DNA from 3 places in the Pseudomonas sp. C9-3 genome. Region 1 is predicted to be linked to each of the others. Evidence: predicted binding sites of a transcription regulator. Region 1 holds the regulator's gene; each other region holds the start of a gene.
What was found. Region 1 encodes FliA, which starts transcription of late flagellar genes. Its sites were predicted from a motif close to CTAAAGTTTNNNNNNNNNNNGCCGNTAA; they were not measured.
Positions count from the first base shown of each region.

Region 1 (10,426 bases):
TTCGCGGGCGCACCGGCCGTGCCGCTGAATTGGCTGGCGGTGCTGCCGTTCATGGCGCTCCCCGGGCTGCTGATATTCGGTTCGGGCAAGGGGGCTGGTGGCTCCGGCTCGGGCAGCGGCTCGTCCCGTGGCGGCTCCAGCGGTGGCGGTTTCTCCGGCGGTGGCGGGTCGAGCGGCGGCGGTGGTGCCTCCGGCAGCTGGTAGCGCAGCGCCCCGCGGCTTTGCGCGTTGAGCGCATTCAACTAGCATCTCGACACCCATTTGCCAGGAGGCACCGAGCACGCCATGGACAGCACCGTTCGCGACCGCCGCATTGCGGCCGTCATTCCCCTTGTCACGCTACCGGTGATTTACGTTTCGCTGTGGCTCATCCCCTTGCTGGTGCTGGGCTATCTGCTGCTGGGGCGCAGGGCTCCGCCGCTGGTCCGTGAAGTGACGCTGAGAGTGCTGGACCTGTACTTGTCCCTGGCGCTGATCTTCGTGGCTGTCGTGCTGTTGATCGGTTCGCTGGGCGTGGTTGCCAACAATGGCGAGATCAAGCTCTGGCCTCAGATCAAGTCCGTGCTGGTGGTTGTGTTCAGTCTGCTGATCACGGGATACGTCCTCGTCAGCTCTGCCTTCAGCGTCGTTCGTGCCTGGCGCGGCCAGTTGCACGATCCGAAGCTGTCCATGGGGATTCTGCAGGCCCTGCGCGGACGGCCGAGGGCGGCTGCCTGATGAGAACCTGGATTCTCGGCCTCCTGTGCCTGTTCCTCCTGTCGGGCGTGCCGCTCACGCAGGCTGTCCAGGCTGATAGGGCTGCGGCCAGCGTAGATGTCGCCGATGCGCTGCAGGAGCAGGCGCCTGCCGCGGTGGCCGTGCCTCGGCTGGAGAGCCCGGTCACCGACCTCACCGGCACCCTGGATAGCGACTGGATCGCCTCTATGCGCCAGCGCCTGCTGGCGCTGCAGCAGCGCAAGGGCTCGCAGATCGCCATTCTGATGCTACCCAGCACCGGCGAGGACAGCATCGAGCTGTACGCCACCCGCGTCTTCGAGCAATGGCGCCTGGGGCGGCAGGGGGTGGATGATGGCCTGCTGGTGCTGGTGGCCAAGGACGACCGGACTATGCGCATCGAGGTCGGCTATGGGCTGGAAGGCGCGATTCCGGATGTCAGTGCCGCGCGGATCATCCGGGAATACATGGTTCCGTCTTTCCGCGACGGTGACTTCGCCGGCGGCATCCAGCAGGCGGTCGAGGTCCTGGAGCGTCTGATCGATGGCGAGACACTGCCGGAGGAACGCCAGCAGGGCGGCCTGACGCTCGAGGGCTGGCTGCTGCTGATCGGCCTGGGCGCCGGCGCCGTAGCAGGCATTGCCTTGCGTCGACGCTGGTTCAGCGTTCGCGCCGTGCTGCTCGCATCGGTGGCCCTGGCGCTACTTCTGGCCTTCAGTTCCGGATTGAAAGCCGCGCCGATGCTGCTCTTCGTCCTGCCGTTCTGCCTGTTCACCGGTGGCGGCATCGGCGCCCTGGCTGCTTCTTCGCGCAAGGCGGCCTGGGTGGTGTGCGGGATCATCGGTTACCTGGTGGCGCTGATGCTGCTCGCCTCGCATTTCGACGGGGGAGACGTCGCGCTCTACGGCCTGGCGGCGCCCATTGGTGGGACCGTCGCGCTGATCTTCCTGTGCCTGCCGTTCTTCCTCGCCTACGGCACCTGGAAGCGCAGCCGGCTGGAATTCTGCATTCGCCTGGCGCTGGCCGGCGGCATCGCCGGGTTCGTGGTCTATGCGACGGGAATCCCACTGTGGCCCTGGGTGCTTCCCGATTCGCTGGCGCTGATTCCGATGCTGTACGTGCCGATGCTGGTTGCTTTCCTGGCCGGCGGCAGCACCGGTTCCGGGTCCGGCTCGGATTCAAGCTCCGGCGGCAGCAGTTCGTCGTCCAGCGGCGGCAGCAGTTACTCCGGCGGTGGCGGTTCCAGCGGCGGTGGCGGCGCTTCCGGAAGCTGGTGATCCGGCCGCTCTGAGTCGGGCATTTATCGCGGTTCGAAGAAGTTGGAACGCTTCCTGCAAAACCCTGTGCGGATGCCGGTCTCGGCGTCAAAAGTTTGATCCGGTGGCTGCCTCGGCCACCCACGCGCAGGGGAAATTCGGGTGGATCGTACGCAACTGATCGGCACTGTTCGCAGCAACCTGGTAGGGCTCAGCCGAGGCAACCTCGGCGTGCCGCTGCTGCTGCTGGCGATGCTGGCGATGATGACCCTGCCCATCCCGCCGTTCCTGCTGGATGTGCTGTTCACCTTCAACATCGCGCTGTCCATCGTCGTCCTGCTGGTCAGCGTGTATGCCCTGCGCCCGCTGGATTTCGCCGTCTTCCCGACCATCCTGCTGGTCGCCACCCTGCTGCGCCTGGCGCTGAACGTCGCGTCCACCCGCGTCGTGCTGCTGCACGGCCACGACGGCCATGCGGCCGCGGGCAAGGTGATCCAGGCCTTCGGCGAGGTGGTGATCGGCGGCAACTACGTCGTCGGCATCGTGGTCTTCGCGATCCTCATGATCATCAACTTCGTGGTGGTCACCAAGGGCGCCGGGCGTATCTCCGAGGTGAGTGCGCGTTTCACCCTCGACGCCATGCCCGGCAAGCAGATGGCCATCGATGCCGACCTCAATGCCGGCCTGATCGAGCAGGCGGAAGCCAAGAAGCGCCGCGCCGAAGTAGCCCAGGAAGCCGACTTCTACGGCTCCATGGACGGTGCCAGCAAGTTCGTCCGCGGCGACGCCGTTGCCGGCCTGCTGATCCTGTTCATCAACCTCATCGGTGGCGTGGCCATCGGTGTGATCCAGCACTCGATGAGCTTCGGTGATGCCGGCAAGGTCTACGCCCTGCTGACCATCGGTGACGGTCTGGTGGCGCAGTTGCCCTCGCTGCTGCTGTCCACCGCTGCCGCGATCATGGTGACCCGTGTGTCCAGCTCCGAGGACATGGGGGCCCAGGTCAACCGCCAGATGTTCGCCTCGCCCAAGGCGCTGGCCATCTCTGCCGCCATCCTCATCGCCATGGGCCTGGTGCCCGGCATGCCGCACGTTTCCTTCGTTGGCCTGGGCGCCCTGGCTGCCGGTGGCGCCTGGATGATCTGGAACCGCCAGCGCCAGGCTACCCAGAAGGCCGAACAGGAAGCCCAGACGCAGCAGGAACTGCTGCCCGCCCAGCGCGCCGAGCAGACCAAGGAGCTGGGCTGGGATGACGTGACCCCGGTGGACATGGTCGGCCTGGAAGTGGGCTACCGCCTGATTCCGCTGGTGGACCGCAATCAGGGCGGCCAGCTGCTGGCGCGGATCAAGGGCGTGCGCAAGAAGCTGTCCCAGGACCTGGGCTTCCTGATGCCGTCGGTGCATATCCGCGACAACCTCGACCTGCTGCCCAATGCCTACCGCCTGACGCTGATGGGCGTCAGCGTGGCCGAAGCCGAGATCTATCCGGACCGCGACCTGGCGATCAACCCTGGCCAGGTGTTCGGCACCCTCAACGGCATCGCCGGCAAGGACCCGGCCTTCGGTCTGGAAGCCGTATGGATCGAGGCCTCGCAGCGCGACCAGGCGCAGTCCCTGGGCTACACGGTGGTGGATGCCAGCACCGTGGTTGCCACCCACCTGAACCAGGTGCTGCACAAGCACGCCCATGAGCTGCTCGGCCACGAGGAAGTCCAGCAACTGATGCAGCTGCTGGCCAAGACTTCGCCCAAGCTCGCCGAAGAGCTGGTGCCGGGGCTGATTTCCCTGTCGACCCTGCTCAAGGTGCTGCAGGCGCTGCTGCAGGAACAGGTGCCGGTACGCGATATCCGCACCATCGCCGAGGCCATCGCCAACGTGGCGGCGAAGAGTCAAGATCCCGCCGCGATGGTAGCGGCGGTTCGCGTAGCGCTGTCCCGCGCAATCGTGCAAACCATTGTGGGACTAGAGCCGGAGCTGCCTGTGATCACTCTGGAACCCAGGTTGGAACAGATATTGCTCAATAGTCTTCAGAAGGCCGGACAGGGCTCCGAAGACGGCATGTTGCTGGAACCCGGAATGGCCGAAAAGCTGCAACGCTCGATGGTTGAAGCGGCGCAGCGTCAGGAGATGCTCGGCAAGCCGGCGATTCTGCTGGTGGCAGGTCCCATCCGCGCGATGATGTCGCGATTCGCCCGGATGGCGGTTCCCACCATGAACGTGCTGGCTTACCAGGAAATCCCGGACAACAAACAAGTCACGATTGTCGCCACTGTTGGGCAGAACTGATTGAGGTCCAAGGCCATGCAGGTAAAACGCTTCTTCGCCGCCGATATGCGTCAGGCCATGAAACTGGTCCGTGACGAGCTGGGCCCGGATGCCTCGATCATCGGCAACCGCCGTGTCGCCGGCGGCGTGGAGCTGACCGCCGCGCTGGATTACCAGGCGCCGGTGGCCGCCAGCAAGCCGAACCCGGCGCTGGAAGCCGAACTGCGCAAGACCCAGGCGAAGATCGCCCAGGCCAAGGCGGACCTGTCGGCCCCGACCCGCGCAACCGATGGCGTGCGCAAGGACCGTCAAATGTACGGCACCGAAGCGCCGCGCCGCAGTGCTGCCGAGACCCTGGCCGAAGCCATGGCCGCGCCGGCCGCCCCGACGCCGGCTGCCGCCGGCCAGCAGGCGCTGGAAGCCATGCGCTTCGAGCTCAACGGCCTGCGTGAACTGATTGAAGTGCAACTGGGCTCCATCGCCTGGAACCAGCTGCAGAACCAGCGCCCGAAGCAGGCCAACCTGTGGCGTCGCCTGCAGCGCATGGGCCTGCCGGCCGACCTGTCGCGCAGCCTGCTGGAGCGCGTAGCCTCCATCGCCGATCCGAAGCAGGCCTGGCGTATGCTGCTGGCGCACCTGGCGCGCTCGATCAACACCCCGGAAACCGACCTGCTGGAGCAGGGCGGCGTGATCGCCCTGGTCGGCCCGGCCGGCATGGGCAAGACCACCACCTTGGCCAAGCTGGCTGCCCGCTACGTACTCAAGTACGGCGCGCAGAGCATTGCCCTGGTGTCCATGGACAGCTTCCGCATCGGTGCTCAGGAGCAGATCAAGACCCTGGGCCGTATCCTCAATGTGCCGGTGACCCTGGTCGATCCTGGCCAGTCGCTGATCCAGGCCATGGCGCCGCTGGCGCGCAAGCGTCTGGTGCTGATCGACACCGCCGGCCTGCCGGCCAATGATCCGGCGCTGCGCATGCAGCTCGAAGCGCTGTCGTCGCTGAGCCTGAACGTGAAGAATTACCTCGTGCTGGCCGCGACCAGCCAGAGCCAGGTGCTCAAGTCCGCCTGGCAGAACTATCGTTCCTGTGGGCTGGCCGGGTGCATCCTGACCAAGCTGGACGAAGCGGGAAGCCTCGGCGAAGCTCTGGCTCTGGCTATCAGCCAGCATCTCCCGGTAGCCTATCTGGCTGACGGGCCGAAGATCCCGGATGACCTGCATGTGGCACGCGCGCACCAACTGGTCAGCCGTGCGGTGAGCCTGCAGTCGCCGGAAGAGCCCAGCGAGGACGCCATGGCCGACATGTTCGCCGGCCTTTACCAGCAGCCGGTGCGTCGCGCCAGCTGAGGATTGTGAGCCCCGGGTGGGGCGTGGGGCGGCCGGTTGGGCCGCCCAAGCGATGCGGATGCTCTGCAAGATGATCCGCGAGCACCGGAAGCGGTGGAGCACCGCAGCCGGATTAGCCGAAACGCCAGAAGCGTGACGGTCGAATGACGAGACAAGGTATTGATATGGGCATGCATCCCGTTCAGGTAATCGCAGTCACCGGTGGCAAGGGTGGCGTGGGCAAGACCAACGTGTCGGTGAATCTGTCGCTGGCGCTGGCCGATCTTGGTCGCCGCGTCATGCTGCTGGACGCCGACCTTGGCCTGGCCAACGTCGACGTGCTGCTGGGCCTGTCGCCCAAGCGCACGCTGGCCGACGTGATCGAAGGCGAATGCGACCTGCGCGACGTGATCCTCCAGGGGCCCGGCGGCATCCGCATCGTCCCGGCGGCCTCGGGCACCCAGAGCATGGTGCACCTCACGCCGATGCAGCATGCCGGCCTGATCCAGGCTTTCAGCGACATCAGCGACAACATCGACGTGCTGGTGGTGGACACCGCCGCCGGTATCGGCGACTCGGTGGTGAGCTTCGTTCGCGCGGCCCAGGAAGTACTGCTGGTCGTCTGCGATGAACCCACGTCCATCACCGATGCCTATGCTTTGATCAAGCTGCTCAACCGCGACTACGGCATGACCCGTTTCCGCGTGCTGGCGAACATGGCCCACAGCCCCCAGGAGGGCCGCAACCTGTTCGCCAAGCTGACCAAGGTCACCGACCGTTTCCTCGACGTGGCGCTGCAGTACGTCGGCGCCATTCCTTACGACGAGTCGGTGCGCAAGGCGGTGCAGAAGCAGCGTTCGGTGTATGAGGCGTTCCCGCGCAGCAAGGCTTCCCTGGCCTTCCGGGCGGTGGCGCAGAAGGTCGACAGCTGGCCGCTGCCGGCCAACCCACGAGGGCACCTGGAGTTCTTCGTCGAGCGCCTGGTGCAACATCCCACGGGTTCGGCCGTATGACCGCGGCCTCCGGAGCGCGTATGTACAGCAAGGCACAGGCGCATAACTCCCAGGAACTGCTGATCCAGAAACACGCACCACTGGTGAAGCGCATCGCCTACCACCTGCTGGGCCGCCTGCCGGCCAGCGTGCAGGTGGAGGACCTGATGCAGGCCGGGATGATCGGCCTGCTGGAGGCGGCGAAGAAGTACGACGCGGGCAAGGGCGCGAGCTTCGAGACCTATGCCGGCATCCGTATCCGTGGCGCCATGCTCGACGAGGTGCGCAAGGGCGATTGGGCGCCCCGTTCGGTGCACCGCAACACCCGTATGGTCAGCGACGCCATCCGCGCCGTCGAGGCGCGCACCGGACGCGACGCTAAAGATCAGGAGGTTGCTGCCGAACTCAATATGAGCCTCGAAGATTATTACGGCATCCTCAGCGACACCCAGGGCAGCCGGCTGTACAGCTTCGATGACATGTTGCAGGACGGTGAACAGGGCGGTGGCCTTGCCGAAGACGCTTCGCATCACGACAACGAGCCGTCCCACGGCCTGGAAGACGAACGCTTCCAGGCGGCGCTGGCCGACGCCATTACCAAGCTGCCCGAGCGCGAGCGGCTGGTCCTGGCGCTGTACTACGACGAGGAGCTCAACCTCAAGGAGATCGGCGAAGTACTGGGCGTCAGCGAGTCCCGCGTCAGCCAGCTGCACAGCCAGTGCGCCGCGCGCCTGCGCTCGCGACTGGCGGAGTGGCGCGCGCGCTGAGCATCGGGTAGTTTCGCGGCTGCTTGTTCTGAGCGTAAAGCCTGAAAGGAATTTCCTTAGGCAAGTTATAGGCTTACGAATTTTTGGGTGACGTTCCTTTGACGCATCCACCCCAAAGAGCGCACGGCGCTCAATGAATTGACGGCACGCCCGCCAGGGCGCGTTTGGTATCGATGGAGGCAGGTTTGGACAAGAACATGAAAATTCTCATCGTGGACGACTTTTCCACGATGAGGCGCATCATCAAGAACCTCCTGCGAGACCTGGGGTTCACCAACACCGCAGAAGCCGACGACGGCACCACTGCGCTGCCGATGCTGCACAGCGGCAACTTCGATTTCCTCGTGACCGACTGGAACATGCCCGGCATGACCGGCATCGACCTGCTTCGTGCGGTCCGCGCCGACGAGCGCCTCAAGCACCTGCCGGTGCTGATGGTCACCGCCGAAGCCAAGCGCGACCAGATCATCGAAGCGGCCCAGGCCGGGGTCAACGGCTATGTGGTCAAGCCTTTCACCGCTCAGGTGCTGAAAGAAAAGATCGAGAAGATTTTCGAGCGGGTCGGCAGCTAAGGCCGGCATAGAGGGCGTCATGGATTTCAACGAATCCGCGGGTGACTTCGAGTCGACCCTGAAAAAACACGCGCGCGAATTGGTCGACTGCCTCGAACGCGGCGACGTTCAGACCGCCGTGCAACTGATCTCCGAGCTCAACCAGGCGCGCGACCGAGGCCTCTACCAGGAGGTCGGCAAGCTCACCCGCGAGCTGCACAACGCCATCGTCAACTTCCAGATCGATCCCAACTCCCGGCACGCCGAGGAGATGTCGCAGATCGCCGACGCGACCGACCGCCTGTCCTACGTGGTGACGATGACCGAGAAAGCGGCCAATCGCACCATGGACCTGGTGGAGGAGTGCACCCCGGTGGTCATGCACATCGAGACCCAGGCCAAGGAGCTGCAGGAAGACTGGTCGCGCTTCATGCGCCGCGAGCTGGGCGCCGACGCCTTCCGCGACCTGGCCAAGCGCGTCGAGCAGTTCCTCTACATCAGCGCCCAGGACAGCCGCAAGCTCTCCGCCCACCTGAACGACATCCTGCTGGCGCAGGACTTCCAGGACCTTACCGGGCAGGTGATCAAGCGCGTCACCAAGCTGGTGACCGAGGTCGAGTCGAACCTGGTCAAGCTGGTCTGGATGGCGGGTCAGGTCGATCGCTACGCCGGTATCGAGCATGACCACGACGGCATGCGCGACGCGGTGGAAAAAGAAAGATCGTCCAAGGGTGAAGGTCCGCAGATTGCTGCCGATACAAGAAAGGACGTCGTGTCCGGTCAGGACGATGTCGACGACCTGTTGTCCAGCCTTGGTTTTTAAGCGTCGCCTGACGCTGTAGAGGGAGCACCGAATGAGCTTCGACGCCGATGACGAAATCCTCCAGGACTTCCTGGTGGAGGCCGGCGAGATTCTCGAGCTACTGTCCGAGCAACTGGTCGAGCTGGAAAGCCGCCCGGAAGACATGGACCTGCTCAATGCCATCTTCCGTGGGTTCCACACCGTCAAGGGTGGTGCCGGCTTCCTCCAGCTGAACGCGCTGGTGGAGTGCTGCCACATCGCCGAAAACGTGTTCGACATGCTGCGCAAGGGCGAACGCCGCGTGGATGCCGAGCTGATGGACGTGATGCTGCAGGCGCTGGATACCGTCAACGTCATGTTCCAGCAGGTGCGTGACGCGCAGGAGCCGACTCCGGCGACGCCCGAGCTGCTCGCTGCCCTGTCGCGCCTGGCCGACCCGAACGCCGCCCCGGCCGAAGCTCCCGCTCCGGCCGTGGTCGAGCCTGTTGCGGAAGAAGCTCCGGCGGCCTACGGCGACATCACCGACGCCGAGTTCGAGCAACTGATGGATGCCCTCGAACCCACCGCTGACGCGCCTGCCGCACCGGTTGGCGCGGGTGGCGACGACATCACCGACGACGAATTCGAAGCACTCCTCGACCAATTGCACGGCAAGGGCCAGTTTAGTGCTGGCGCCAAGGAAGCCGCCAAGGCCGCCCCGGCTCCGCTGGCCGAGGCGCCGGCTGCCAGTGGTGGTGACGAGATCAGCGACGATGAGTTCGAAGCGCTGCTCGACCAGTTGCACGGCAAGGGCCAGTTCACCGGCGCGAAGGAAGAAGCCGCCGCTCCCGTCGAGGCTGCTGCCGCGACCAAGGCGGAGGAAGCTCCGGCGGCCTCCGGCGACGACAACATCACCGACGACGAATTCGAGAAGCTGCTCGACGAACTGCACGGCAAGGGCCAGTTCACCGGCGCGAAGGAAGAGCCGGTTGCGGCCGCCAAGCCGGCTGTCCAGCCTGCTGCGCCGGCGCCCAAGCCCGCCGCCGCGCCCGCGCCGGCTGCTGCCAAGCCTGCCGCGGCCAAGCCCAGCGCGGCCGCCGCCGCAGAGAAGCCGGCCAACGAAGCGGAAACCACCGTGCGCGTGGACACCGCCCGCCTGGACGAGATCATGAACATGGTCGGCGAACTGGTGCTGGTGCGTAACCGCCTGGTGCGCCTGGGCCTGAACAGCGGCGACGAGGCGATGGCCAAGGCCGTTTCCAACCTCGACGTGGTCACCGCCGACCTGCAGTCGTCGGTCATGAAGACCCGCATGCAGCCGATCAAGAAGGTCTTCGGCCGCTTCCCGCGGCAGGTCCGCGACCTGGCGCGCAACCTGAAGAAAGAGATCAACCTCGAGCTGATCGGCGAAGAAACCGACCTGGACAAGAACCTGGTCGAAGCCCTGGCCGACCCGCTGGTGCACCTGGTGCGCAACGCGGTCGACCACGGCATCGAAGGCCCGGACGAGCGCGAAGCCGCCGGCAAGTCCCGCTCGGGCAAGGTGGTGCTGTCCGCCGAGCAGGAAGGCGACCATATCCTGCTGTCGATCTCCGACGACGGCAAAGGCATGGACCCGGATGTGCTGCGCGCCAAGGCCGTGGAGAAGGGCCTGCTGGACAAGGACGCGGCCGATCGCCTGTCCGAGTCGGACTGCTACAACCTGATCTTCGCGCCGGGCTTCTCGACCAAGACCGAGATTTCCGACGTCTCCGGCCGCGGTGTCGGCATGGAC
Region 1 covers NZ_CP135919.1:3,871,709-3,882,134, reverse strand. Annotated here, with positions in the region: gene RS899_RS17575 (TPM domain-containing protein) at 1-204, shown strand, start outside; gene RS899_RS17570 (hypothetical protein) at 286-717, shown strand; gene RS899_RS17565 (TPM domain-containing protein) at 717-1,991, shown strand; gene flhA (flagellar biosynthesis protein FlhA) at 2,133-4,256, shown strand; gene flhF (flagellar biosynthesis protein FlhF) at 4,272-5,582, shown strand; gene fleN (flagellar synthesis regulator FleN) at 5,747-6,574, shown strand; gene fliA (RNA polymerase sigma factor FliA) at 6,571-7,320, shown strand; gene RS899_RS17540 (chemotaxis response regulator CheY) at 7,518-7,892, shown strand; gene RS899_RS17535 (protein phosphatase CheZ) at 7,912-8,694, shown strand; gene RS899_RS17530 (chemotaxis protein CheA) at 8,726-10,426, shown strand, end outside.

Region 2 (10,426 bases), 3.2 Mb from region 1:
AGATCCCGTGCGGCGACGACCACCGGCGTGCGTTGCAGCTTGTCGGCCTCGGCCACTGCCGCGGGCGCCATGTCCTGGACCACACCCACTGCCGGCTGAGCCGGCTTGCCGATCTGAAGCCCGAGGTAACCCACTACCCCTGCGCACACCAACAACAGCCCGGCGAATACCATCAGCACCTTGCTATTCATGAACCCATCCTTGTGCACAAGTGGGAAGTCGTGCCGCTGGCCCGACTCCGCGAAACAAATGCCTGCCGGAGTACGTCCTTCAGACCTTTATTGTTATTTCGGCTGAACAGGAAAGTTCGATAAGAACCTTTCCTGATAATCAGACTCTACTTGTTCCAAAGCAGAATTTAGTAGCTGCGGTAATAGCGTCAAATGCTAACTGCAAATTTCCAATCTCCAGTTAGTTATACTTCCCCGTGACTATAACTTTGGTATTAGCGCTATTTGATCAATTGCATTCGGCCACACTGCGCCTAGCCTGACGGTGAAGTCAGGGCAACCGCCCTGTTTGCAGTCGGGCGTGCACGGAGCGACGGCCATGAAAAACAAAACCTCAGCAAAACAACTTTCGAAGAATATCCTCAGCAAAGCCAAGTCCTTCATACGTGACCGCGAAGGGGCCACCGCGATTGAATACGCGGTCATTGCCGGGCTTATTTCCATTGCGGTATTAACGGCGGCAACTCCGATCGGTACGCGAATCGGCGCACTCATGACGGCGATCAAGACCGCCATCGGCGCCTGATCCACTTCCTGATTCGAAGCGTTCGCGGAGCCGGAAACGACTCCGCCGGCGCCGCTGTCTCCTGCCCGGAGGGCTCGTACATGGAACGCACGATCGACTCAGTAAAACGCCTCTACTCCCGCCTGCGCACTTTCCTTTCCGATCGAGAAGGGGCAACGGCCATCGAGTACGCGGTGATCGCCGGTCTCATATCCATTGCCATCGTCGCCGCAGCTACCCCCATCGGCACCAAGATCGGCTCGTTGATGACGCTGGTGCAGAACGCGCTGGGCCCCTGAGGTCCATGCGGCGATGGGCGCGGTGCAACACCGCGCCCGTTTTCGCATTCAGTCTCTAAAGTCCCGTCCTAGACAGCCGATACATCCTGCCTAACCCTTGTTCCACCTGCAGGATGCTTTCCCCATGCTTCGCTCGCTGTCCTTCTCCAGGAAGATCCTCCTGGCAGCCTCCCTCGTCGTCACCTTCGCCTTCGCCTGTTTCATCCTCTTCAACGACTTCCGCCAGCGCGAGGCGATCCACTCCGACACCGAGTCCTATCTCACCGAGGTGGGCAGCCTGACCGCCAGCAACATCCAGAGCTGGCTGGACGGTCGCATCCAGCTGGTCGAGGCCGAAGCCGCGCAGCTGGCCGATGGCGAACCAACGCCCGAGCGCATCCAGCACGTGCTGGAACAGGCGGTGTTCCAGAAGAACTTCGAGTCGGTCTACCTGGGTGAAGCCGCCAGCGGCGTGTTCACCATGCGCCCCTATGCACCGATGCCCGATGGCTACGACCCGCGTACCCGCGGCTGGTACAAGGACGCCGTGGCCGCCGGCCGGCTGATCGTCACCGAGCCCTTCCTGGATGCCGGCACCAACGAGCAGATCCTCGCCATGTCGATGCCGGTCATGCGCAACGGCCAACTGGTCGGTGTGGCCGCCGGCGACATGAAGCTGGAGACCATCACCGCGATCATCAACTCGCTGAAATTCGACGGCGACGGCTATGCCTTCCTCGTCAGCGATGCCGGCAAGATCCTCCTGCACCCGGACAGCAGCCTGATCTTCAAATCCCTCGGCGAGGTCTACCAGCAAGGCGCACCGAAGGTGCAGCCGGGCGTGCAGGAAGTCAGCATCAACGGTGAAGAGCAACTGGTCTCGATGACGCCGGTGAAAGGCCTGCCGGGAGTCACCTGGTACGTCGCCCTGGTGCTCAACAAGGACTCCGCCTACGCAATGCTGAGCGACTTCCGCAACACCGCGATCATCGCCACCGTGATCGCCATCGTCGCCATCCTCTTCCTGCTGGGCATGCTCATCCGCGTGCTGATGGCGCCGCTGACCGACATGGGCCGCGCCATGCAGGACATCGCCCAGGGCGAAGGCGACCTGACCAAGCGCCTGCAGGTCGCCAGCAACGACGAGTTCGGCGTGCTGGCCAATGCCTTCAACCGTTTCGTCGAGCGAATCCACGAGTCGATCCGCGAAGTGGCTTCCACCGCACGCAGCCTGCATGACGTCTCGCAGTTGGTGGTGAACGCCTCCAACTCATCGATGAGCAACTCCGACGAGCAGTCCAACCGGACCAACAGTGTCGCCGCAGCGATCAACGAACTGGGCGCCGCCGCCCAGGAAATCGCCCGCAACGCCGCCGACGCCTCGCACCACGCCACCGATGCCTCGCACCAGGCCGGCGACGGGCGCCAGGTGGTCGAGCAGACCATCAGCGCGATGAACCAGCTGTCTGACAAGATCAGCTCCGCCTGCGCCAACATCGAGGCGCTGAACAGCCGCACGGTGAACATCGGGCAGATTCTGGAGGTGATCAAAGGCATCTCCGAGCAGACCAACCTGCTGGCACTGAACGCCGCCATCGAAGCCGCCCGCGCCGGGGAAGCCGGGCGAGGTTTCGCTGTAGTGGCGGACGAGGTACGCAACCTGGCGCACCGCGCCCAGGAGTCCGCGCAGGAAATCCAGAAGATGATCGAAGAGTTGCAGATCGGCGCCCGCGAGGCCGTGGACACCATGACCGAGAGCCAGCGCTACAGCCTGGAAAGCGTGGAGATCGCCAACCGTGCAGGCGAACGCCTGGCCAGCGTGACCCACCGCATCGGCGAGATCGACTCGATGAACCAGTCGGTCGCCACCGCCACCGAGGAACAGACCGCCGTGGTCGACTCGCTGAACATGGACATCACCGAGATCAACACCCTCAACCAGGAGGGCGTGGAAAACCTCCAGGCCACCCTGCGCGCCTGTGCCGACCTGGAGAACCAGGCCGGTCGCCTGCGCCACCTGGTGGACAGTTTCCGCATCTGATTCCGGCGGAAACGAAAAAGGCGCCTCCGGGCGCCTTTTTTGTTCGCGAGCAAGTTCGCTCGTACAAGAGACCTCGCTCCCAGCAGGACTGTGGGGGCCGCTCGACAGCCGCCTGTATCACTGCTGAAACACCCGCCACAGAGCCACCTCTACCGTTCGTCCGACTCTTTCAAGCTTCCACAGGCCACGCCGAAAGCAAGGGTGAAGGCCTTTGATAGCAACCAACAAACCGGGCCTGTCTTCACTGCCAGGACAAGGGAGTCCCGGCCAAGCCCGCACGGCTATCCGCCGCGCCGGCGCCGTCCGTTTCACACCACGGGGACGGACGTTCTGCGGCGACACCGGATCTGTCGCCCGGACCCACGCCGTTCAGGCATCCCACTACCTCCGGACTCGACGCAGCATGATCAAGAGCCTGAAATTCAGCCATAAGATCCTCCTGGCCGCTTCTCTTGTTGTTTTCTCGGCATTCGCCCTCTTCACCCTCTACAACGACTACCTGCAGCGCAACGCGATCCGCGAGGACCTCGAGGACTATCTGCGGGAAATGGGCGACGTGAGCGCCAGCAACATCCAGAACTGGCTGAGCGGCCGTCTGCTGCTGATCGAAAGCACCGCACAGACCATCGCCCGCGACAGCGCAGCGGACCACCTGAGCGCGCTGCTGGAACAGGAGACCCTGCGCAAGACCTTCAACTTCACCTACCTGGGCCAGGAAGACGGCACCTTCACCATGCGCCCGAACAGCGCCATGCCTGATGGTTACGACCCGCGCACCCGCCCCTGGTACAAGGATGCCGTCGCGGCCGGCGGCACCACGCTGACCGAACCCTACATCGACGCGGCCACCCAGGAACTGATCATGACCGTGGCCACCCCGGCCCGCGCCGGCGGCAAGACCGTAGGCGTGGTCGGCGGCGATCTCGGCCTGCAGACCCTGGTACAGATCATCAACTCGCTGGACTTCAGCGGCATGGGCTATGCCTTCCTGGTCAGCGGCGACGGCAAGATCCTGGTGCACCCGGACAAGAGCTTCATCATGAAGTCCCTGGCCGACATCTACCCGCAGAACACGCCCAGGATCGGCGGCGGCTTCAGCGAGGCCGAGCTCAACGGCCACACCCGCATCCTCAGCTTCACCCAGGTCAAAGGCCTGCCATCGGTGAACTGGTACATCGGCCTGTCCATCGACAAGGACGCCGCCTATTCGATGCTGAGCAAATTCCGCACCTCGGCCGTCATCGCCGCGGCCATCGCCATCGTCGCCATCCTGCTCCTGCTGGGCATGCTGATCCGCGTGCTGATGCAGCCGCTGACCACCATGGGGCGCGCCATGGAAGACATCGCCCAGGGCGAGGGCGACCTGACCAAGCGTCTGAAGGTCGCCAGCAACGACGAGTTCGGCGTGCTGGGCAACGCCTTCAACCGCTTCGTCGAACGTATCCACGAATCGATCCGCGAAGTGGCTTCCACCGCACGCCAGTTGCACGACGTCTCGCAATTGGTGGTGAACGCCTCCAACTCATCGATGAGCAACTCCGACGAGCAGTCCAACCACACCAACAGCGTCGCCGCGGCGATCAACGAACTGGGCGCCGCCGCCCAGGAAATCGCCCGCAACGCCGCCGACGCCTCGCACCACGCCACCGATGCCTCGCACCAGGCCGGCGACGGGCGCCAGGTGGTGGAGCAGACCATCAGCGCGATGAATCAGCTGTCGGACAAGATCAGTTCGGCCTGCGCCAACATCGAAGCGCTGAACAGCCGCACGGTGAACATCGGGCAGATTCTCGAAGTGATCAAAGGCATCTCTGAGCAGACCAACCTGCTGGCCCTCAACGCTGCCATCGAGGCCGCCCGTGCCGGGGAAGCCGGCCGTGGCTTCGCCGTGGTCGCCGACGAAGTGCGCAACCTCGCCCACCGCGCGCAGGAGTCGGCCCAGCAGATTCAGAAGATGATCGAGGAGCTGCAGGTCGGCGCCCGCGAAGCCGTGGACACCATGACCGAGAGCCAGCGCTACAGCCTGGAAAGCGTGGAAATCGCCAACCGTGCCGGCGAGCGTCTGGCCAGCGTGACTCACCGCATTGGCGAGATCGACTCGATGAACCAGTCGGTCGCCACCGCCACCGAGGAACAGACCGCCGTAGTCGACTCGCTGAACATGGACATCACCGAGATCAACACCCTCAACCAGGAGGGCGTGGAAAACCTCCAGGCCACCCTGCGCGCCTGCGCCGACCTGGAGAACCAGGCCGGTCGCCTGCGACACCTGGTGGACAGTTTCCGCATCTGATTTCGGCAGAAACGAAAAAGGCGCCTTCAGGCGCCTTTTTTGTTCGCGAGCAAGCTCGCTCCTACAAAAAACCTCGCTCCGTGCAGGACCGAGGGGCGCCTGGCCCTTGCTCGCGAACCGCCCCGAGACGAACCCGCCGGTGAATTCGCTTTCGCCGGTACCGATCTGATTCACCACAGACGGCTCTGCAATTACCGCCGCTTGCTACCGCCCAACAGCGCGCCCATCAGCCCTCGCACCAGTTGCCGGCCGATCTGGTTCGCCGCCTGGCGCACCACAGTCTTGCTGACCTGGCTGGCCAGGGAACCAAGGATCTCGCCGGCCATACCGCCGAAGTCGGTGCCCTTCTCTTCCTTCCCCTGGGTCGGCGCCATCTTGTCGTCGGCGCGGCCGGTGAGCTTTTCGTAGGCAGACTCGCGGTCGATCGGCTGGTCATAACGCCCGGCCAGCGGCGAGCGACGGATGACGTCCGCACGCTCGGCATCGGTCAGCGGGCCGATGCGCGACTGCGGCGGCGCCACGGCCACGCGCTCGACCATTGCAGGAGTGCCCTTCTCTTCCAGCGTGCCAACCAGCGCCTCGCCGATGCCAAGTTCCGTGAGCACCTTCAGGGTGTCGAACGCCGGGTTCGGGCGGAAGCCATCGGCCACCGCGCGCAGGGATTTCTGCTCCTTGGCCGTGAAGGCACGCAGGCCGTGCTGGATGCGCAGGCCCAGTTGCGCCAACACGTCGTCCGGCAGGTCGCTGGGCGACTGGGTGACGAAGTACACGCCCACGCCCTTGGAACGGATCAGCCGCACCACCTGCTCCAGGCGGTCCTGCAAAGCCTTGGGCGTGCCGTTGAACAGCAGGTGCGCCTCGTCGAAGAACAGCGCGAGGATCGGCTTGTCCGCATCGCCGCGCTCGGGCAGTTGTTCGAACAGCTCGGCCAGCAGCCAGAGCAGGAAGGTGGCGTAGACCTTGGGCGCGTCGTGTACCAGCTTGCTGGCATCCAGCAAGTGGATGCGCCCGCGACCATCGGCCTCGGGGCGCAGCAGGTCTTCAAGTTGCAGTGCCGGTTCGCCGAAGAAGTCCTCGGCCCCCTGCTGCTCCAGCAGCGCCAGGCGCCGCAGCAGCGCCTGGGACGAAGCCGCGGTGAACAGCGCTCGGTCCTCGCCGAGCACTTCCGGGTGTTCCTTGAAGTGGTTGAGCAGCGCCTTGAGGTCCTTCAGGTCGAGCAGCAGCAGGCCTTCGCGGTCGGCCACCTTGAACGCGGCGAACAACGCGGCCTGCTGGCTCTCAGTCAGTTCCAGCAGGTTGGACAGCAACAGCGGGCCCATCTCCGACAGCGTGGTGCGCAGCGGGTGACCGGTCTTGCCGGCCACGTCCCAGATGCTGACCGGGTAGGCCTGGGGCTTGTAGTTCAGCCACGGCATGCTGGCGATGCGCTCGGCTACCTTGCCCTGAGGATTACCGGCGGCGGCGATGCCACACAGGTCACCCTTGATGTCCGCAGCGAACACCGCGATACCCGCATCGCTGAAAGACTCGGCGAGGTGCTGCAGGGTCACCGTCTTGCCGGTGCCGGTGGCGCCGGCGATCAGGCCGTGGCGGTTGGCGAGCTTCCAGGACTGGCCGACCGGCTGCCCGTCGGGACCCGCACCGATGATGAGTTCGTTCGTGGCTGACATCCGTTGTTCCCCTTCTGTGGGCCTGTCGCGCCAGCAGGCCTGTCGCGATGAGTGCTTGAGCAAGAGTGGCGCGTCCCGGCGCGCTGCGCAATCGGCTACCCCGGTACTTTGAAGACGTGCTTGAGGTAGTGAAGGAAGTTCTCGTCCTTGCACTGGGTCTTGCCTGGCGCATCCGAGATCTTCGCCACCGGATGGCCATTGCAGGCGGTCATCTTCAGCACGATGTTCATCGGCTGCACGCCCGGCACATCACAGGTGAAATGGGTGCCGATACCGAAGCTGACGTCGATGCGCTCGCGCAACGCACGGTAGATTTCCAGTGCCCGTGGCAGGTTGAGGCCATCGGAGAACACCAGGGTCTTGGTCTGCGGGTCGATACCCAGCCGCTCGTAATGCTGGATGGCTTTTTCCGCCCATTCCAGCGGGTCGCCCGAGTCGTGGCGCAGGCCGTCGAAGAGCTTGGCGAAGTAGAGGTCGAAGTCCGCCAGGAAGGCGTCCATGGTGATGCAGTCGGTCAGGGCGATGCCCAGCTGCCCACGGTATTCGCGCACCCAGGCGTCCAGCGCGGCGGCCTGGCTGTCGATCAACCGCGGGCCGAGTTGCTGGTGCGCCATCAGCCACTCATGGGCCATGGTGCCCAGCGGCTTGACGCCCAGCTCGCGCGCCAGGTGAACGTTGCTGGTGCCGACGAAATGCCCCGGGAAGCCGTCGCGCAAGTCCCGCACCACCGCCTCCTGCACCGGGTAGGAGAAGCGTCGGCGAGTGCCGAAATCAGCCATCTTGAAGCCGGCCAGTTCTTCCGTGCTGGCCTCCCCGCGCAACCAGTCGAATTTTTCCTGCAGCCGCTCGCGGACCATCGTCAGCGTGGCGCCCGGATGACGGTGTCGGTTGCGCACTTCGCTGATGATCGCCAGCAGCGGCACTTCGAAGAGGATCACATGCAGCCATGGGCCCTTGAGCCGCAGGTACAGCTCCTCATTCTCCACACCCAGCTGGACGTAGTTGGGGTTGAAGCGGAAAAGGCCAAGGAAGCGGATGAAGTCCGGCTTGAAGAACGGGATGCGCTCGAGGAAGGCCAGGTCCTGCGGCGCGAAGGAAAGCTCCGCCAGGCGCTCGATCTGCTCGCGCAGCGGATCCAGGTAGGCGCGCAGATCCTCTTCATTGCGGCAACGGAACTCCCACTCCACCTCGGCGTTGGGGTAGTTGTGCAGCACTGCCTGCATCATGCTCAGCTTGTAGAAATCGGTATCCAGCAGGTTCTGCACGATCCGCCGGGAAAATGCGCTGTCGCTCATGCTCGTCTCATTGCAGGCTTCGAATCGGCAGTCTAAACCGGCCGCCCACAAAAAACCCCGCCGAGGCGGGGTTTTGAGTTCGAATCAGAAATCAGCGTGCTTTGCTCTGCGACATCCCGAAGAGGAAAAGCAGCAGGTCATCGTCCGGGCGGATGTCCTGTTGCTTGGCGCGCAGGTTGGGCGGGATGGGGCAGCTGTCCAGGCCGCCTTTTCCGGTGATGACCGAAGGCCCCGGCTCATGCCAGGCCGCCGCCGCCAGGGTTGCCACCCCGAGCGCGCCAACGAGGAGCAAACCTCGCGTAATTTCTAACTTCATGTCTGCAACCCTTTGATGGCGCTGCCAAACGCCGCTTGGTAACCATAGACAAAGGCCTGCCATTGCGCCTCAGTCCACGACGAGCGGCGTTTCACCTGGCGAAGATCATGACGCGCAGCACGCTGGGCGCTGAAGCGCTGGCGGGCTTTTTCCATGTCAATCAGGGCCACTTCGATCTTGTCGCCGTCCACCTTCACGAACACGTGCTTGAGGTAAAGGCAGCCGTGTTGCCAGCGGCCGGCGTTAAGTTTTGCAAGGGTACTACCGTAATGTTGCAGAATTCTTTGGTGCAGCGCTTCACCCCAGCGTTCCTGATCGCCACGGGCATAGCAGTCTTCAAGGCTGCTGAAACCGTCGAGGGATTCGGTGACCAGCAGGGCCTGCCATTCACCGTCCACCTTGCGGCAACCGGCATAGACCAGCGTCGGCACCCTGACTCCCAGCGCTTCGGCAGCCTTGAGCGCATTGCGCTCGCGAATCGCCGTGGGGTAGCCAAAGGGATGCAGCAGGTCACGGTAGATGTGGCCCATCTGCTGCTTGCGATAGAGCATCCGGCCGTCAGAGGTCAGGACTCGCTGCACACCGCTCTCGCCACCGCGCCGACGGTTCGGCTCCTCGACCCACTTGCCGGGTACCTGGAGCCAACGGTCGATGGCGTTCTCACCGGAAATTTGCTGCAGCGAAGCCAGATCAACGGCCATCCATCACTCCTTACGCAGAATGTAGACCCGCCACATATGGATGAGCGGGACGAAATCAATGTGATCCTGGACCTTGAAACCAGCCTGGCGGAACTCCGCCTCGATGGTCTTGGCGGGAATCACGAAGCGGTTCTGGTAGGCGTGTTTCTTGCGGGTCGACTCGGCGCGCGCACGTTTCCAGGACTTGAAGTTGCCATCGACCCACAGCGACAGGATCACCGAATCGCGACTTACGCGGTGAAATTCGCGCAGCATCGTCAAACGATCATCAGATTCGCCGATGTGGTGCATCAGGCGCATCGAGAAGATGCTGTCGACGGCGTTGTCCGGCAGATCAATGGCAAACGCCGAAGTCTGCAAAGGTCGGACGCGTTTTACAACCTCATTCGGTTGACCGGCACAGGCGACGGCAATCATGTCAGGCGAATTGTCCGCCCCGATGATCACCCGATTCTCCTTTTCAGCCAGCATCGGCCAGAAGCGTCCAGCGCCACACGGCAGGTCGAGCACCAGGTTGGGCTGGCCGGCAAGCTTGAGGGCCTGGCGGGCTATCTGGACATCGCGCCAATGGGAAAGTTTCCGGGACAGTCCGGCCTGGTGCTTGCGCAGGTAACGCTGCGCATGCTGGCGGTCGTACTTCTGGGAGAATTCCAAGTCGACGGGTTTTTCAGTCATCGGATTATTACCTTTCCCGAATTCAGGGCGAACGATACAAACCAGCCTGTCACAGCCGGGTCATGCACTTGTGAAGATTTTGTCAAACCACGGCTAGGCGAACTTCGAAGCGGCAGCCATGGGGTTCTGCGGGACGCAGCGTGACGTCCCAGCCTTCGGAGGCGCAGATCCGCTTGACCAGCGACAACCCGAGCCCAAGCCCCTCACCACGCGGGTTCTGGCCTCGAACGAACGGCTGGAAGACCCGCTCTCGCTGCTCTTCCGGGATGCCGGCGCCGGTGTCTTCGACCCAGAATCCGCTCGGTCCAAGTTGTAAGCGGATGCTGCCGCTTTCGGTGTAATGCATCGCATTGCGCAATAAATTGCTCATCACCGAGCGCAGGAAAGGCGCGTTGAATTGCCCGGTCATCTCCTGGTTCGCC
Region 2 covers NZ_CP135919.1:447,070-457,495, reverse strand. Annotated here, with positions in the region: gene cpaB (Flp pilus assembly protein CpaB) at 1-191, opposite strand, end outside; gene RS899_RS02110 (Flp family type IVb pilin) at 550-756, shown strand; gene RS899_RS02105 (Flp family type IVb pilin) at 837-1,034, shown strand; gene RS899_RS02100 (methyl-accepting chemotaxis protein) at 1,159-3,054, shown strand; gene RS899_RS02095 (methyl-accepting chemotaxis protein) at 3,458-5,347, shown strand; gene RS899_RS02090 (helicase HerA-like domain-containing protein) at 5,539-7,017, opposite strand; gene pncB (nicotinate phosphoribosyltransferase) at 7,113-8,312, opposite strand; gene RS899_RS02080 (hypothetical protein) at 8,404-8,628, opposite strand; gene RS899_RS02075 (lipopolysaccharide kinase InaA family protein) at 8,625-9,329, opposite strand; gene RS899_RS02070 (class I SAM-dependent methyltransferase) at 9,333-10,004, opposite strand; gene RS899_RS02065 (sensor histidine kinase) at 10,087-10,426, opposite strand, start outside.
Region 2: the regulator FliA is predicted to act here: its motif matches at 1,090-1,117, upstream of RS899_RS02100 (methyl-accepting chemotaxis protein).

Region 3 (10,426 bases), 1.2 Mb from region 1:
TTCTCCACAATCCGGCTCGTTGTACGAACCAGTTGTTCAAAACTGTCGGCTTTTTCCGAACTCTAGCAGCATCCGTCGCCCGCCGCAGCCCATCGCCCGGATGGTGCGCGGACAGGTCACGGCCGAGGGCTTTGCCCCTTGATCTGACGTTGCAGGGCGTCCTTCGCCGAGTCCTGCGCCGTGCTGCGCACCCAGCCGTCGCCCTGTGCCGTCACCGGGTGGGCGGCCCAGTCGAGCAGGTCCTGGCGGCGGCAGACGCCGGTATTGCCCTTGCCGGCGCCGGCGACCACCTTGTAGACCAGCTGCTCCTGGCGGCCGCGCTTGTCCGGATGGTCGTCGATCACCTGGCGCACGGCCCAGGCGTCGCCGCTCAGGGCATTGCTGTAGCTGGCCCCTAGCAGGATGTCGCCGGGCGTCAGGCGCTGCGCCTGGGCATGTTCCTGGGCCAGTTGGAGAATCTTCAGCAGGTCGTCGAACTGCACGTCGATGTACGAATCCATCTTGCGCAGCGCGTGGTAGAGGTCCTCGGGCGCCGGGCCCGCAGGCAGCTTCGGTGTGGCCGGCAGACGTGCCAGCGGTGCGGGATAGCGGCGCCAGGCGAACAGGCCGTTGAAGGCCACCGCGACGGCCAGGATCAGCACCACGTTGAGCAGCACCGGGCTGAGCACGTAGTGGAAGCCCAGGGCCGTGATGGCCGGGCCGCCGGATACCGCCGCCAGTGCCGTAGCGCCGCCCGGAGGATGGATGCAGCGGGCGTAGTGCATGACCAGGATCGCCGCGCCCACCGCAAGGGCGGGGGTGAAGGCCTGGCCGGGGAAGAGTTTCTGGCAGATCACCCCGACGCAGGCCGAGAGGACCTGGCCGCCGAGAACAGCCCAGGGCTGCGATAGCACGCCATGGGGTACGGCGAACAGCAGCACGGCGCTGGCGCCCATGGAGGCGACGACCCAGATGGCTGCTTCGCTGGGCAGGACCCAGTGGGTGACGGCGTAGATGGCGGCGATGCCGCACAGCGCTCCCATTGCGGAGAGCCACTTTTCAAGATGGCTGGTGGCGTTGGCACGCCAGCCCATCAGGTGCAGGAAGCGTTTCATGGCAGGGAACTAGCACGATGAGGCGAAAAGCAGTGGCGGACGGCTCGTTGGCCGCCCGCCTTATGGACAGCGGGCCTTAGCCCTGGCGGGCGCCACCCAGGCGCTCGCCCATGCGCACGGCGCTGGTGGCGGCGAGGTTTTCCGCCCAGTTCACCTGCTCGGGGCCGAACAGCACGATGGCGGTCGAGCCCAGCTTGAAGCGGCCCAACTCGGCGCCTTTCTCCAGGTGGATCGGCGCACGGGAAGCTTCGTCGTAGGAGAACGATTTCAGCTCACGCTTGGGCGGCGTGACCAGGCCGGCCCAGACGGTCTCGATGGAGGCGACGATCATTGCGCCCACCAGCACCACGGCCATTGGCCCGCGCTCGGTGTCGAAGATGCACACCACGCGCTCGTTGCGAGCGAACAGCTCCGGCACCTGCTCGGCAGTCAGCTGGTTCACCGAGAACAGCCGGCCCGGCACGTAGACCATCTCGCGCAGGGTGCCGGCCAGGGGCATGTGCACGCGGTGGTAGTCCTTGGGCGACAGGTAGACGGTGGCGAACTCGCCGCCCATGAAGGGCGCGGCGCGCTCGGCGTCGCCGCCCAGCAGTTCCATCAGGCTGTAGCTGTGGCCCTTGGCCTGGAACACGCGGCCGTGCTCGATCGGGCCGAGCTGGCTGATGGCGCCGTCGGCGGGGCAGAGCACCGCGCCTGCGCTTTCATCCAGCGGGCGGGCGCCGTCTTTCAGGGCGCGGGTGAAGAAGGCGTTGAAGTGCTCGTAGGCGCGCAGGTCCTCGACCTGGGCTTCGCGCATGTCCACCTGGTAGCGACGGGCGAACCAGGGAATCAGGCGGTCCTTGAACCAGGGCGCGCGGCACTCGGCGGCGCAGCCGATCAGGCGCGACAGCAGGTGATGCGGCAGCAGGTACTGGCTGAGGATAAACAGACGATCTTTGAACGACATTCCTTAAACCTCTACGGGGGTGTCGGGATGGTTGCCCCATTCCGACCAGGAACCGGCATAACCCTTGACCCGCGGATAGCCGAGGGCCTTGGCCACCAGGTAGGTGAAGCCGGAGCGGTGGTGAGTCTGGCAGTGGGTGATCACTTCCTTGTCCTTGGTGATGCCCAGGTCCTCGAGGATCTGCGGCATATCGGTACGGATGCGCAGGGCGCGGGCCGGGTCCATGCCGGCGGTCCATTCGAAATTGACCGCGCCTGGCACGTGGCCAGCCTTGGCGGCGAGGACTTTCTGGCCACTGTACTCGCTGGGGTTGCGGGCGTCCCAGACGGCCAGGTCGGCGGCGCCCAGGCGGCTCTGCAGGTACTCGCGGGTGGCGGTCGGCTCATCGTGCAGGGTCAGCGGCAGCGGGCCGCCGGCCGGCGCAGGGACGTCCTGGCTCAGCGGCAGGTCGTCGGCGAGCCAGGCGTGCAGGCCGCCGTCGACGTAGTGGTAGTTGCCGTGGCCGATCACATCCAGCAGCCAGATGAAGCGACCGGCCCAGCCGCCGCCTTCGTCGTCATAGACCACATAGACGGCATCGGGGTTGTGGCCCAGTTCGCCGAACAGCGCTTCCAGGTCGGCCTTGGCCGGCAGCAGGCCCGGTGCCGGGCCGCCCAGCTGGGTGCGCGCAGGGGCGACGAAGCGGGCGCCGGGGATGTGGCCCTGGGCGTAGCGCGCGGCGCTGGTCAGGTCGACCAGGATCAGTTGCGGAGCATCGAGACGGCTGGCGAGGTCAGCCGGTTCGATCACCAGGGGCAGGGCGGAGAAGGCGGACATGGCGGAGACTCCCGGCGAAAAGGGTGGGGGAGGCAACGTGAGCGCGTGCCCTGGGCTACCCCGTGAGGGCGGTTAGTTTAAAGGGCAGAAGGCGGGGAGCAAACCTTTCCCGGATCACGAGCCCCGCGCCATCTGCTTCACCGCGTGCTCGATGCACTGCACGGTGCGGCCGAAGGCCTGCGCGTGCAGGTCTGCCAGCGGCTGCCCGAGGCGGTCGCAGACGACCAGCATGACTACCCGCGCGCCGTTGCCCAGCGAGCGCAGCAGCAGATGCTCGCTGGGGAGCAGCGCCTTCAGCGAGCCGGGAATCAGCGCGGAGAACTCGGCCATGTTGGTCGGGCTCAGGCGCAGTTGACCGGGTTGTTGCAGGAGTTTGCGCAGCACCGGGCTGGCGGCGACTTCCAGCTTGAAGTCGCCGATCTCGCCGTCCAGGCCGAAGTGCCGGCGCGCCTGCAACCAGCTGCCGCCCTTGTCGGCCAGCAGGATCATCCCGCGTTGCAGCCCGCAGGCCTGCAAGGCAGCCGTGGCGCAGTCGAGCAGTTGCACGGCGTTGCCGAACGGGCTGGGCGTCTGCATCAGGCGGGTGCAGTGCTGGCGCCATTCGGCGAGGGTGTCCGGCGCCTTGGCCGGCTCCTCGGCCTTCGGCCCGTTGAGCCAGCGGCGCGCATCCCAGGGCCAGAGCAACGCCTGCGCCGGGTGCCAGAGCAGCGGGCGGGCGTGGCGGCGGGCGCTCTGCGCGGCGAGGCCGTGGACGGTCTGCTGCAATTCTTCCAGCGGCATCTGCAGATAGAGGCTGGTCAGGCGCTGCCAGCGCAGCATGTGCACGCCGCCCCAGGACTGGTGTGCGGCCATGGCGATGCTGTTGGCCAGGAGGATGGTGTTGGCCGGGCGGGTCAGCCAGCGTTGCAGTTCCGGATCGGCGTCCAGGCGCTGCTGTTGGCCCAGCGGCTCGTGTTCGGTGTGGGCGACGTGCAGGGCGCGCACCAGCAGGCGCTTGTCGTCGCTGAGCAGGGCGTAGCCCTGGCCGACCCAGTCCGGCAGCCGCCAACTGTCGGCCAGCACGCGGCACAAGGGCAGCAGGGGAGTGCCGAGCAACTCCTCTTCGACTTCGCTGCTGCAGCGGCCCAGGCCGTAGACCTGGCGCTGCCAGCTCTCCATCAGCTCCGGTTTCGCGGTGGCCAGCGCCCACAGCGGCGCAAGGGTGAACAGGCTGCCCCAGTGGATTTCCTGCCAGAGCCGCGCCAGGCGGTTGGCGAACAGGCCGCTGGCCTGCTGCATGGCATGGCGGCTGATCAGCAGCAGTTGGCTCAGGGCGCGTGGCATCTGCGCCTCGGGCATCGCGGGCAGGCTGTCGAGCAATTGAGTGACGCGGGACAAGCCCAGGCGGTTGAGGGCGACCTCCAGGCTTTCCGCCGGATTGTCCCGGGCGCTCTGTGCGCGGTTGGCTTCGCGCAGGATGGCAAAGGCCAGGGTCGGCGCGTCCTGCAGCAGTTCGGCGATATCGCGGATCGAGCGGCGGCTGTCGTTCAGCGCCCGGCGAATGTCATCGCGCTGTTCCAGCGGAACTGGCAAAGGCAGGTCTTCCAGCTGGGTTAGCCAGGCCTTGAGACGCTCTGGATGAAGCAATTGCTTAGACATGCGTGAGGCGCCGAACTGGTTTTTAGTGTTTTCGGCCTATAGTCTTGCCCGAAATCTCCGATAACAACAGGGAGGCGGGAATCATGCCTCCTTTCTGTTCACAGTTTCAGTCCGGTCCCCATGGCAAAAATCATCGGCATCATCGTCATTCTGGGTAGCGTGCTCGGCGGCTACATGCTCTCCGGCGGCAAGATCGCGGCCATCATCCAGCCGTTCGAAGTGCTGATCATCGGCGGCGCCGCGCTGGGCGCCTTCCTCCAGGCCAACCCTGGCAGCACCTTCATGACCGTGCTGAAGAAGGCGCCGAAGATGTTCGGCAACCGCTTCACCCATACCTTCTACCTGGAGGTGCTGGGCATGCTCTACGAGGTGCTCAACAAGAGCCGCCGCGAAGGCATGATGGCCATCGAGGCCGACGTCGAGGACCCGGCCGCCAGCCCGATCTTCAGCAAGTACCCCGCGGTGCTCAAGGATGACCGCATGACGGCCTACGTCTGTGATTACCTGCGCATCATGTCCTCGGGCAACATGGCGCCCCACGAGCTGGAAGGCCTGTTCGACATGGAACTGGGCAGCCTCAAGGAAGACCTCGAGCACCCCGCACATGCCGTGACCCGCGTCGCCGACGCCCTGCCGGGCTTCGGTATCGTCGCCGCGGTACTGGGTATCGTGATCACCATGGCGCTGCTCGGCCAGGGCAGCCAGGCCGAGATCGGCCACCACGTCGCCGCGGCGCTGGTGGGTACCTTCCTCGGTATTCTCGCCGCGTACGGTTTCGTCGGCCCGCTGTCCAACGCGCTGGAGCACGACGCCAAGGAAGAGCTGAACCTCTACGAAGCGATCAAGGCCTGCCTGGTGGCTTCGGCTTCCGGCATGCCGCCCTCGCTGGCCGTGGAGTTCGGCCGCAAGGTGCTGCTGCCGGCGCACCGTCCGAGCTTCAGCGAGCTGGAGCAGGCCGTTCGCGGTCGCTGATAGGTCGCCTGACGCATGGATAACAATCAGCCGATCATCGTCAAGCGCGTCAAGCGCTATGCCGCTGGCCACCACGGCGGCGGCTGGAAGATCGCCTTCGCCGACTTCGCCACCGCCATGATGGCGTTCTTCCTCGTGCTCTGGCTGCTGTCCTCGGCGACGCCCGAGCAGAAGAAGGCCATCTCCGGTTACTTCCAGGACCCCATCGGCTTCACCGAGAGTGCCAGCCCCTACGTCATCGACCTGGGCGGCACGCCGACGCCGGCGCCGGACAAGACGCTGAATCCGCAGATCCAGGCTCAGCCGGATGCCGACGAGACGCGGATCAACCCGGACGAGAACGCCAAGATCAACGAGCAGCAGGCCGAGGACGTCGCCGAGAAGGTCGAGAAGGAGCGCCTGGAGTTGCTGCTGCAGGAACTGCAGAACAAGGTCGACGAGAACCCGACGCTCAAGCGCTTCAAGGACCAGATCCTCTTCGAGATCACCCAGGACGGCCTGCGTATCCAGATTGTCGATTCGGACAACCGGCCGATGTTCGATCTGGGCAGCGCGCGTTTGCAGTCCTATTTCGAGGACATCCTGCTGGCGCTGGCCGAGACCATCAAGCAGGTGCCGAACAAGATCAGCATCAGTGGCCACACCGACGCCAAGCCCTACGCCGGCAATGGCGACTTCGGCAACTGGGAGCTTTCGGCCAACCGCGCCAACGCGGCGCGGCGCGCGCTGGAAGCCGGCGGCTACCCGGAAGACCAGATCGCCCGCGTGGTGGGCTACGCCTCATCGGCGCTGTTCGACCGCGACCAGCCGCTGAATCCAGTGAACCGTCGCATCGACATCATCGTCCTGACCAAGAAGGCCCAGCGCGCCATCGAGGGGCAGGACGGCGGCAGCGACAAGCCGGTCGATGGCGCAACCCCGGCTGCCCCGGGCGCCGCCACACCGGCAGCGGCCAATGGCGCACCGGCCAAGCCGGCGAGCGGGCAGGGCGACCCTGTGCCGCCGGACCAGCTCAAGCAGAAGCTCAACCTGTTCGACGACGGCGGCACGCTGAAACTCGACGAGCTGAACAAGCAGCAGTAGGAAACGAAAAAGGCCAGCGGATCAGCTGGCCTTTTTCTTCACGTGTTCACCTCAGATCGGCGAGATGCTTTTTGTAGGAGCGAGCTCGCTCGCGAACCAGCGCCGCTGCGGAAACTGTTCGCGAGCAAGCTCGCTCCTACAGGTCTGGCGTATTCGTCTAGTACTCGTCTTCCGGCAGGCTCGCGAGGATGTGCCGGTAGCTGGCCATCCGTTGCGGCGAAACACGCCCGTCTTCCAGCGCCTTGAGTAGCGCACAGCCCGGTTCGCGATCGTGCTTGCAGTCACGGAAGCGGCAATGGCCGAGCAGGTCGTGGAACTCGATGAAGCCGGCTTCGACATCGTCACGGCTGACATGGCCGAGGCCGAATTCACGGATGCCGGGGGAGTCGATCAGGTCGCCGCCGGCGGGGAAGTGGAACAGCCGCGCGGTGGTGGTGGTGTGGGTGCCCTTGCCGGTGACTTCCGACAGATCGCCAACACGGGTATCGACGCCGGGTAGCAGCGCGTTCACCAGCGACGACTTGCCCACGCCCGACTGGCCGACGAACACGCTGACGTGCTCGTTCAGCGCCGCGCGCAGGGCGTCCAGTGCCAGGCCATTGGCGGCCGAGACTTCCAGCAGCGGGTAGCCCAGTTCGCGGTAGGTGCCCAGCAGCGAATCGAGGAAGGGCGCGTTCTCTTCGTCAATCAGGTCGGCCTTGTTCAGCAGCAGCAGCGGCTTGATACCGGCGTGCTCGGCGGCCACCAGGTAGCGGTCGATCAGGTTGGCGTGGGGTTCCGGGCGCGGGGCGAAGACGATCACGATGCGATCGACGTTGGCCGCCACCGGCTTGAGTACGCCGCGCATGTCCGGGCGACGCAGCTCGGACGTTCGCGGCAATTGCGCGACGATCACCCCGATTCCCTGATTGCCGGGGCGCCAGACCACCTGGTCGCCGGTCACCAGCGGGGGCAGGTTGGCGCGCAAGTGGCAGCGGAACACCTGGCCGGCGTGGTCGCCTTCCTGCGCTTCGACTTCCACCTGTACCCCGAAGTGAGCAATTACCTGGCCGGTCTGCTCCGGGCCGAGGTCGCCGCCTTCCAGTTCTTCCAGGGCGCGCGACTCGCGCTTCGCCGCGCGCGAAGCGCGTTCTTCCTGGACTTTTTCGATCCGCCAGCTCTGCCGGCGGGTGAGATGACGCTTGGCCATAGGGTATCCACAGGGAAAATCGCGCCGCAGTTTAGCATGCGCAGGCCCGCTTCCCGCTAAACTAGAGGGCTGAGCTGAGGAGCCCCATCATGCAGAACCCACAGAACCTGATCTGGATCGACCTGGAAATGACCGGGCTGGACCCGGACAAGGACGTCATCATCGAGATGGCGACCATCGTCACCGACAGCGACCTGAACATCCTCGAGGAAGGCCCGGTGATCGCCGTGCACCAGAGTGAGGAGCTGCTCGCCGGCATGGACGAGTGGAACACCCGTCAGCACGGCCAGTCCGGCCTGACCCAGCGCGTGCGCGAAAGCAGCATCTCGGCGGCCGAAGCCGAGGCGATGACCATCGCCTTCCTGGAAAAGTGGGTGCCCAAGCGCAGTTCGCCGATCTGCGGCAACAGCATCTGCCAGGACCGCCGCTTCCTCTACCGCCACATGCCGAAGCTGGAAGGCTACTTCCACTACCGCAACCTGGATGTCTCCACTCTCAAGGAACTGGCCGCGCGCTGGGCTCCGTCGGTGCGCGACGGCTTCAAGAAGGGCAACACCCACCTGGCCCTGGACGACATCCGCGAATCCATCGCCGAGCTGCGTTACTACCGCGAGCATTTCATCAAGGTGTAAGCGGTTCCGATCGGAGCACACTCTCCCTAGCCCTGGCTGCGCGCCCCGATCCGAAGGGAGAGGGGGCTGGATTGGCGTGATGCTGGCGCGGCATCCTTCCTGATACAGAAGTATTAGGAAAACACAGTAGACAGGCTTGGCGCGGATACTCCCTCTCCCTTCAGGGAGAGGGCGGGGGAGAGGGGCTTTCAGGCGCCGTGCCGACCCAGCGCCCACTCCACATGCTCGCGCACCAGCTCCGACGGGAACTCCCGCCGCGCGCGCAGCGCCTCGATTACCGGGATGGTCGATGGGGCGTTGCCCAGGCCCACGGCCAGGTTGCGCAGCCAGCGTTCGTAACCGGCGCGCCGCAGCGGCGAGCCCTCGGTACGGCTGAGAAATTCTTCCTCCGTCCACAGGAACAGCTCCGCCAGCGCGGCGTTGTCCAGGCTGTGGCGCGGCTGGAAGTCGCCCTGGTCGGTGGCGCGGGCGAAGCGGTTCCACGGACAGACCATCTGGCAGTCGTCGCAGCCGAACACGCGGTTGCCAATCAGCGGGCGCAGGTCCACGGGAATCGGGCCTTTCAGCTCGATGGTCAGGTAGGAGATGCAGCGCCGCGCGTCCAGCACATAGGGCGCCACGAAGGCGGCGGTGGGGCAGATATCCATGCAGGCAGAGCAGCGCCCGCAGTGCTCCGTGCCGTGCGGTTCGTCCACCGGCAGCGGCAGGTCGGTGAACAGCTCGCCGAGGAAAAAGTAGCTGCCGGCCTTGCGGTTGAGCACCAGGGTGTTCTTGCCGATCCAGCCCAGGCCCGATTGCTCGGCAATGGCTTTCTCCAGCACCGGCGCGCTGTCGACGAAGGCGCGGAAACCGAACGGACCGACCTGCTGCTGGATGCGCTCGGCCAACTGCTGCAGGCGTTTGCGGATCAGCTTGTGATAGTCGCGACCCAGGGCGTAGCGCGAGACATAGGCCTTCTCGGCATCGCCCAGCACCTGCGCCATGCGTGTGTCGCCGGGCAGGTAGTCCATGCGTAGCGAAACCACGCGCAGCGTGCCGGGCACCAGTTCGTCCGGCCGCCAGCGCTTGCTGCCGTGGGCGCCCATGTAGTCCATCTCGCCGTGGTAGCCCGCATCCAGCCAGCGCTGCAGGTGGGCGCCGTGCTCCTTGAGGTCGAGCCCGCTGATGCCGACCTGCTGGAAGCCGAGTTCGCGCCCCCAATCCTTGATGGAGCGGGCGAGGTCGGCGTAATCGAGCGTTGAATCGTGCATGGAAGGCGGGAAACCGAAGTCCGGGTGCGTATAATTCTGCCAGACCTGGCTGGCGTCGGCCCGTCCGTACGCCAATAGCCGTTCAAAATCTGCTGCGCGTCGGCACAGCTGCGTTAAAAACAGACTCGGAATGCTCATTTACAGCAGTAAACTGCGCTCCCTCGTCTCTTTTTGCCTTGCTCTGCTCTAGCTCGCGAGCTTTTGAACAGGCTCTCAGGCGACACATTCTGCCGCCCGGAACAGCGATGACTGCCCACGACGATCTGCCCCTGAATCTCTACAGCGCCCAGCAGGTGCGCGATCTTGATGCACGCCTCATCGCCGCCGGCACGCCCGGCTTCGAGCTGATGCGTCGCGCCGCCCATGCTGCCTGGCGCGCGCTGCGCCGCCAGTGGCCGGATGCTGGCGAGATCACCGTGCTGGCCGGCCATGGAAACAACGCTGGCGACGGCTACCTGATCGCTGCCCTGGCCCTGCGCGCCGGTTGGCGCGTGCGCGTGCTGGCGGTGGGCGATGCCGCCTGCCTCTCTGGCGATGCCGCCTCGGCCCATGGCGAGGCGCGCGCGGCCGGCGTGGATATCGAAGTCTGGAGCGACCGCGCCGAACTGCGTGGCGTGCTGGTCGATGCGCTGCTGGGCACCGGCCTCGGCGGCGAGGTGCGCGAACCTTATGCCTCGGCCATCGCGGCGATCAACGCCAGCAGCCTGCCAGTCCTGGCCGTGGACATTCCTTCCGGCCTCAGCGCGGATACCGGGCAAGTGTTGGGCTGCGCGGTGAACGCCGACCTGACCGTGACATTCATTGGC
Region 3 covers NZ_CP135919.1:5,119,982-5,130,407, reverse strand. Annotated here, with positions in the region: gene RS899_RS23605 (HPP family protein) at 117-1,094, opposite strand; gene asd (archaetidylserine decarboxylase) at 1,171-2,040, opposite strand; gene rhdA (thiosulfate sulfurtransferase) at 2,044-2,856, opposite strand; gene RS899_RS23590 (HDOD domain-containing protein) at 2,971-4,494, opposite strand; gene motA (flagellar motor stator protein MotA) at 4,615-5,466, shown strand; gene motB (flagellar motor protein MotB) at 5,482-6,549, shown strand; gene rsgA (small ribosomal subunit biogenesis GTPase RsgA) at 6,707-7,738, opposite strand; gene orn (oligoribonuclease) at 7,828-8,370, shown strand; gene queG (tRNA epoxyqueuosine(34) reductase QueG) at 8,559-9,620, opposite strand; gene RS899_RS23560 (NAD(P)H-hydrate dehydratase) at 9,866-10,426, shown strand, end outside.
Region 3: the regulator FliA is predicted to act here: its motif matches at 4,531-4,558, upstream of motA (flagellar motor stator protein MotA).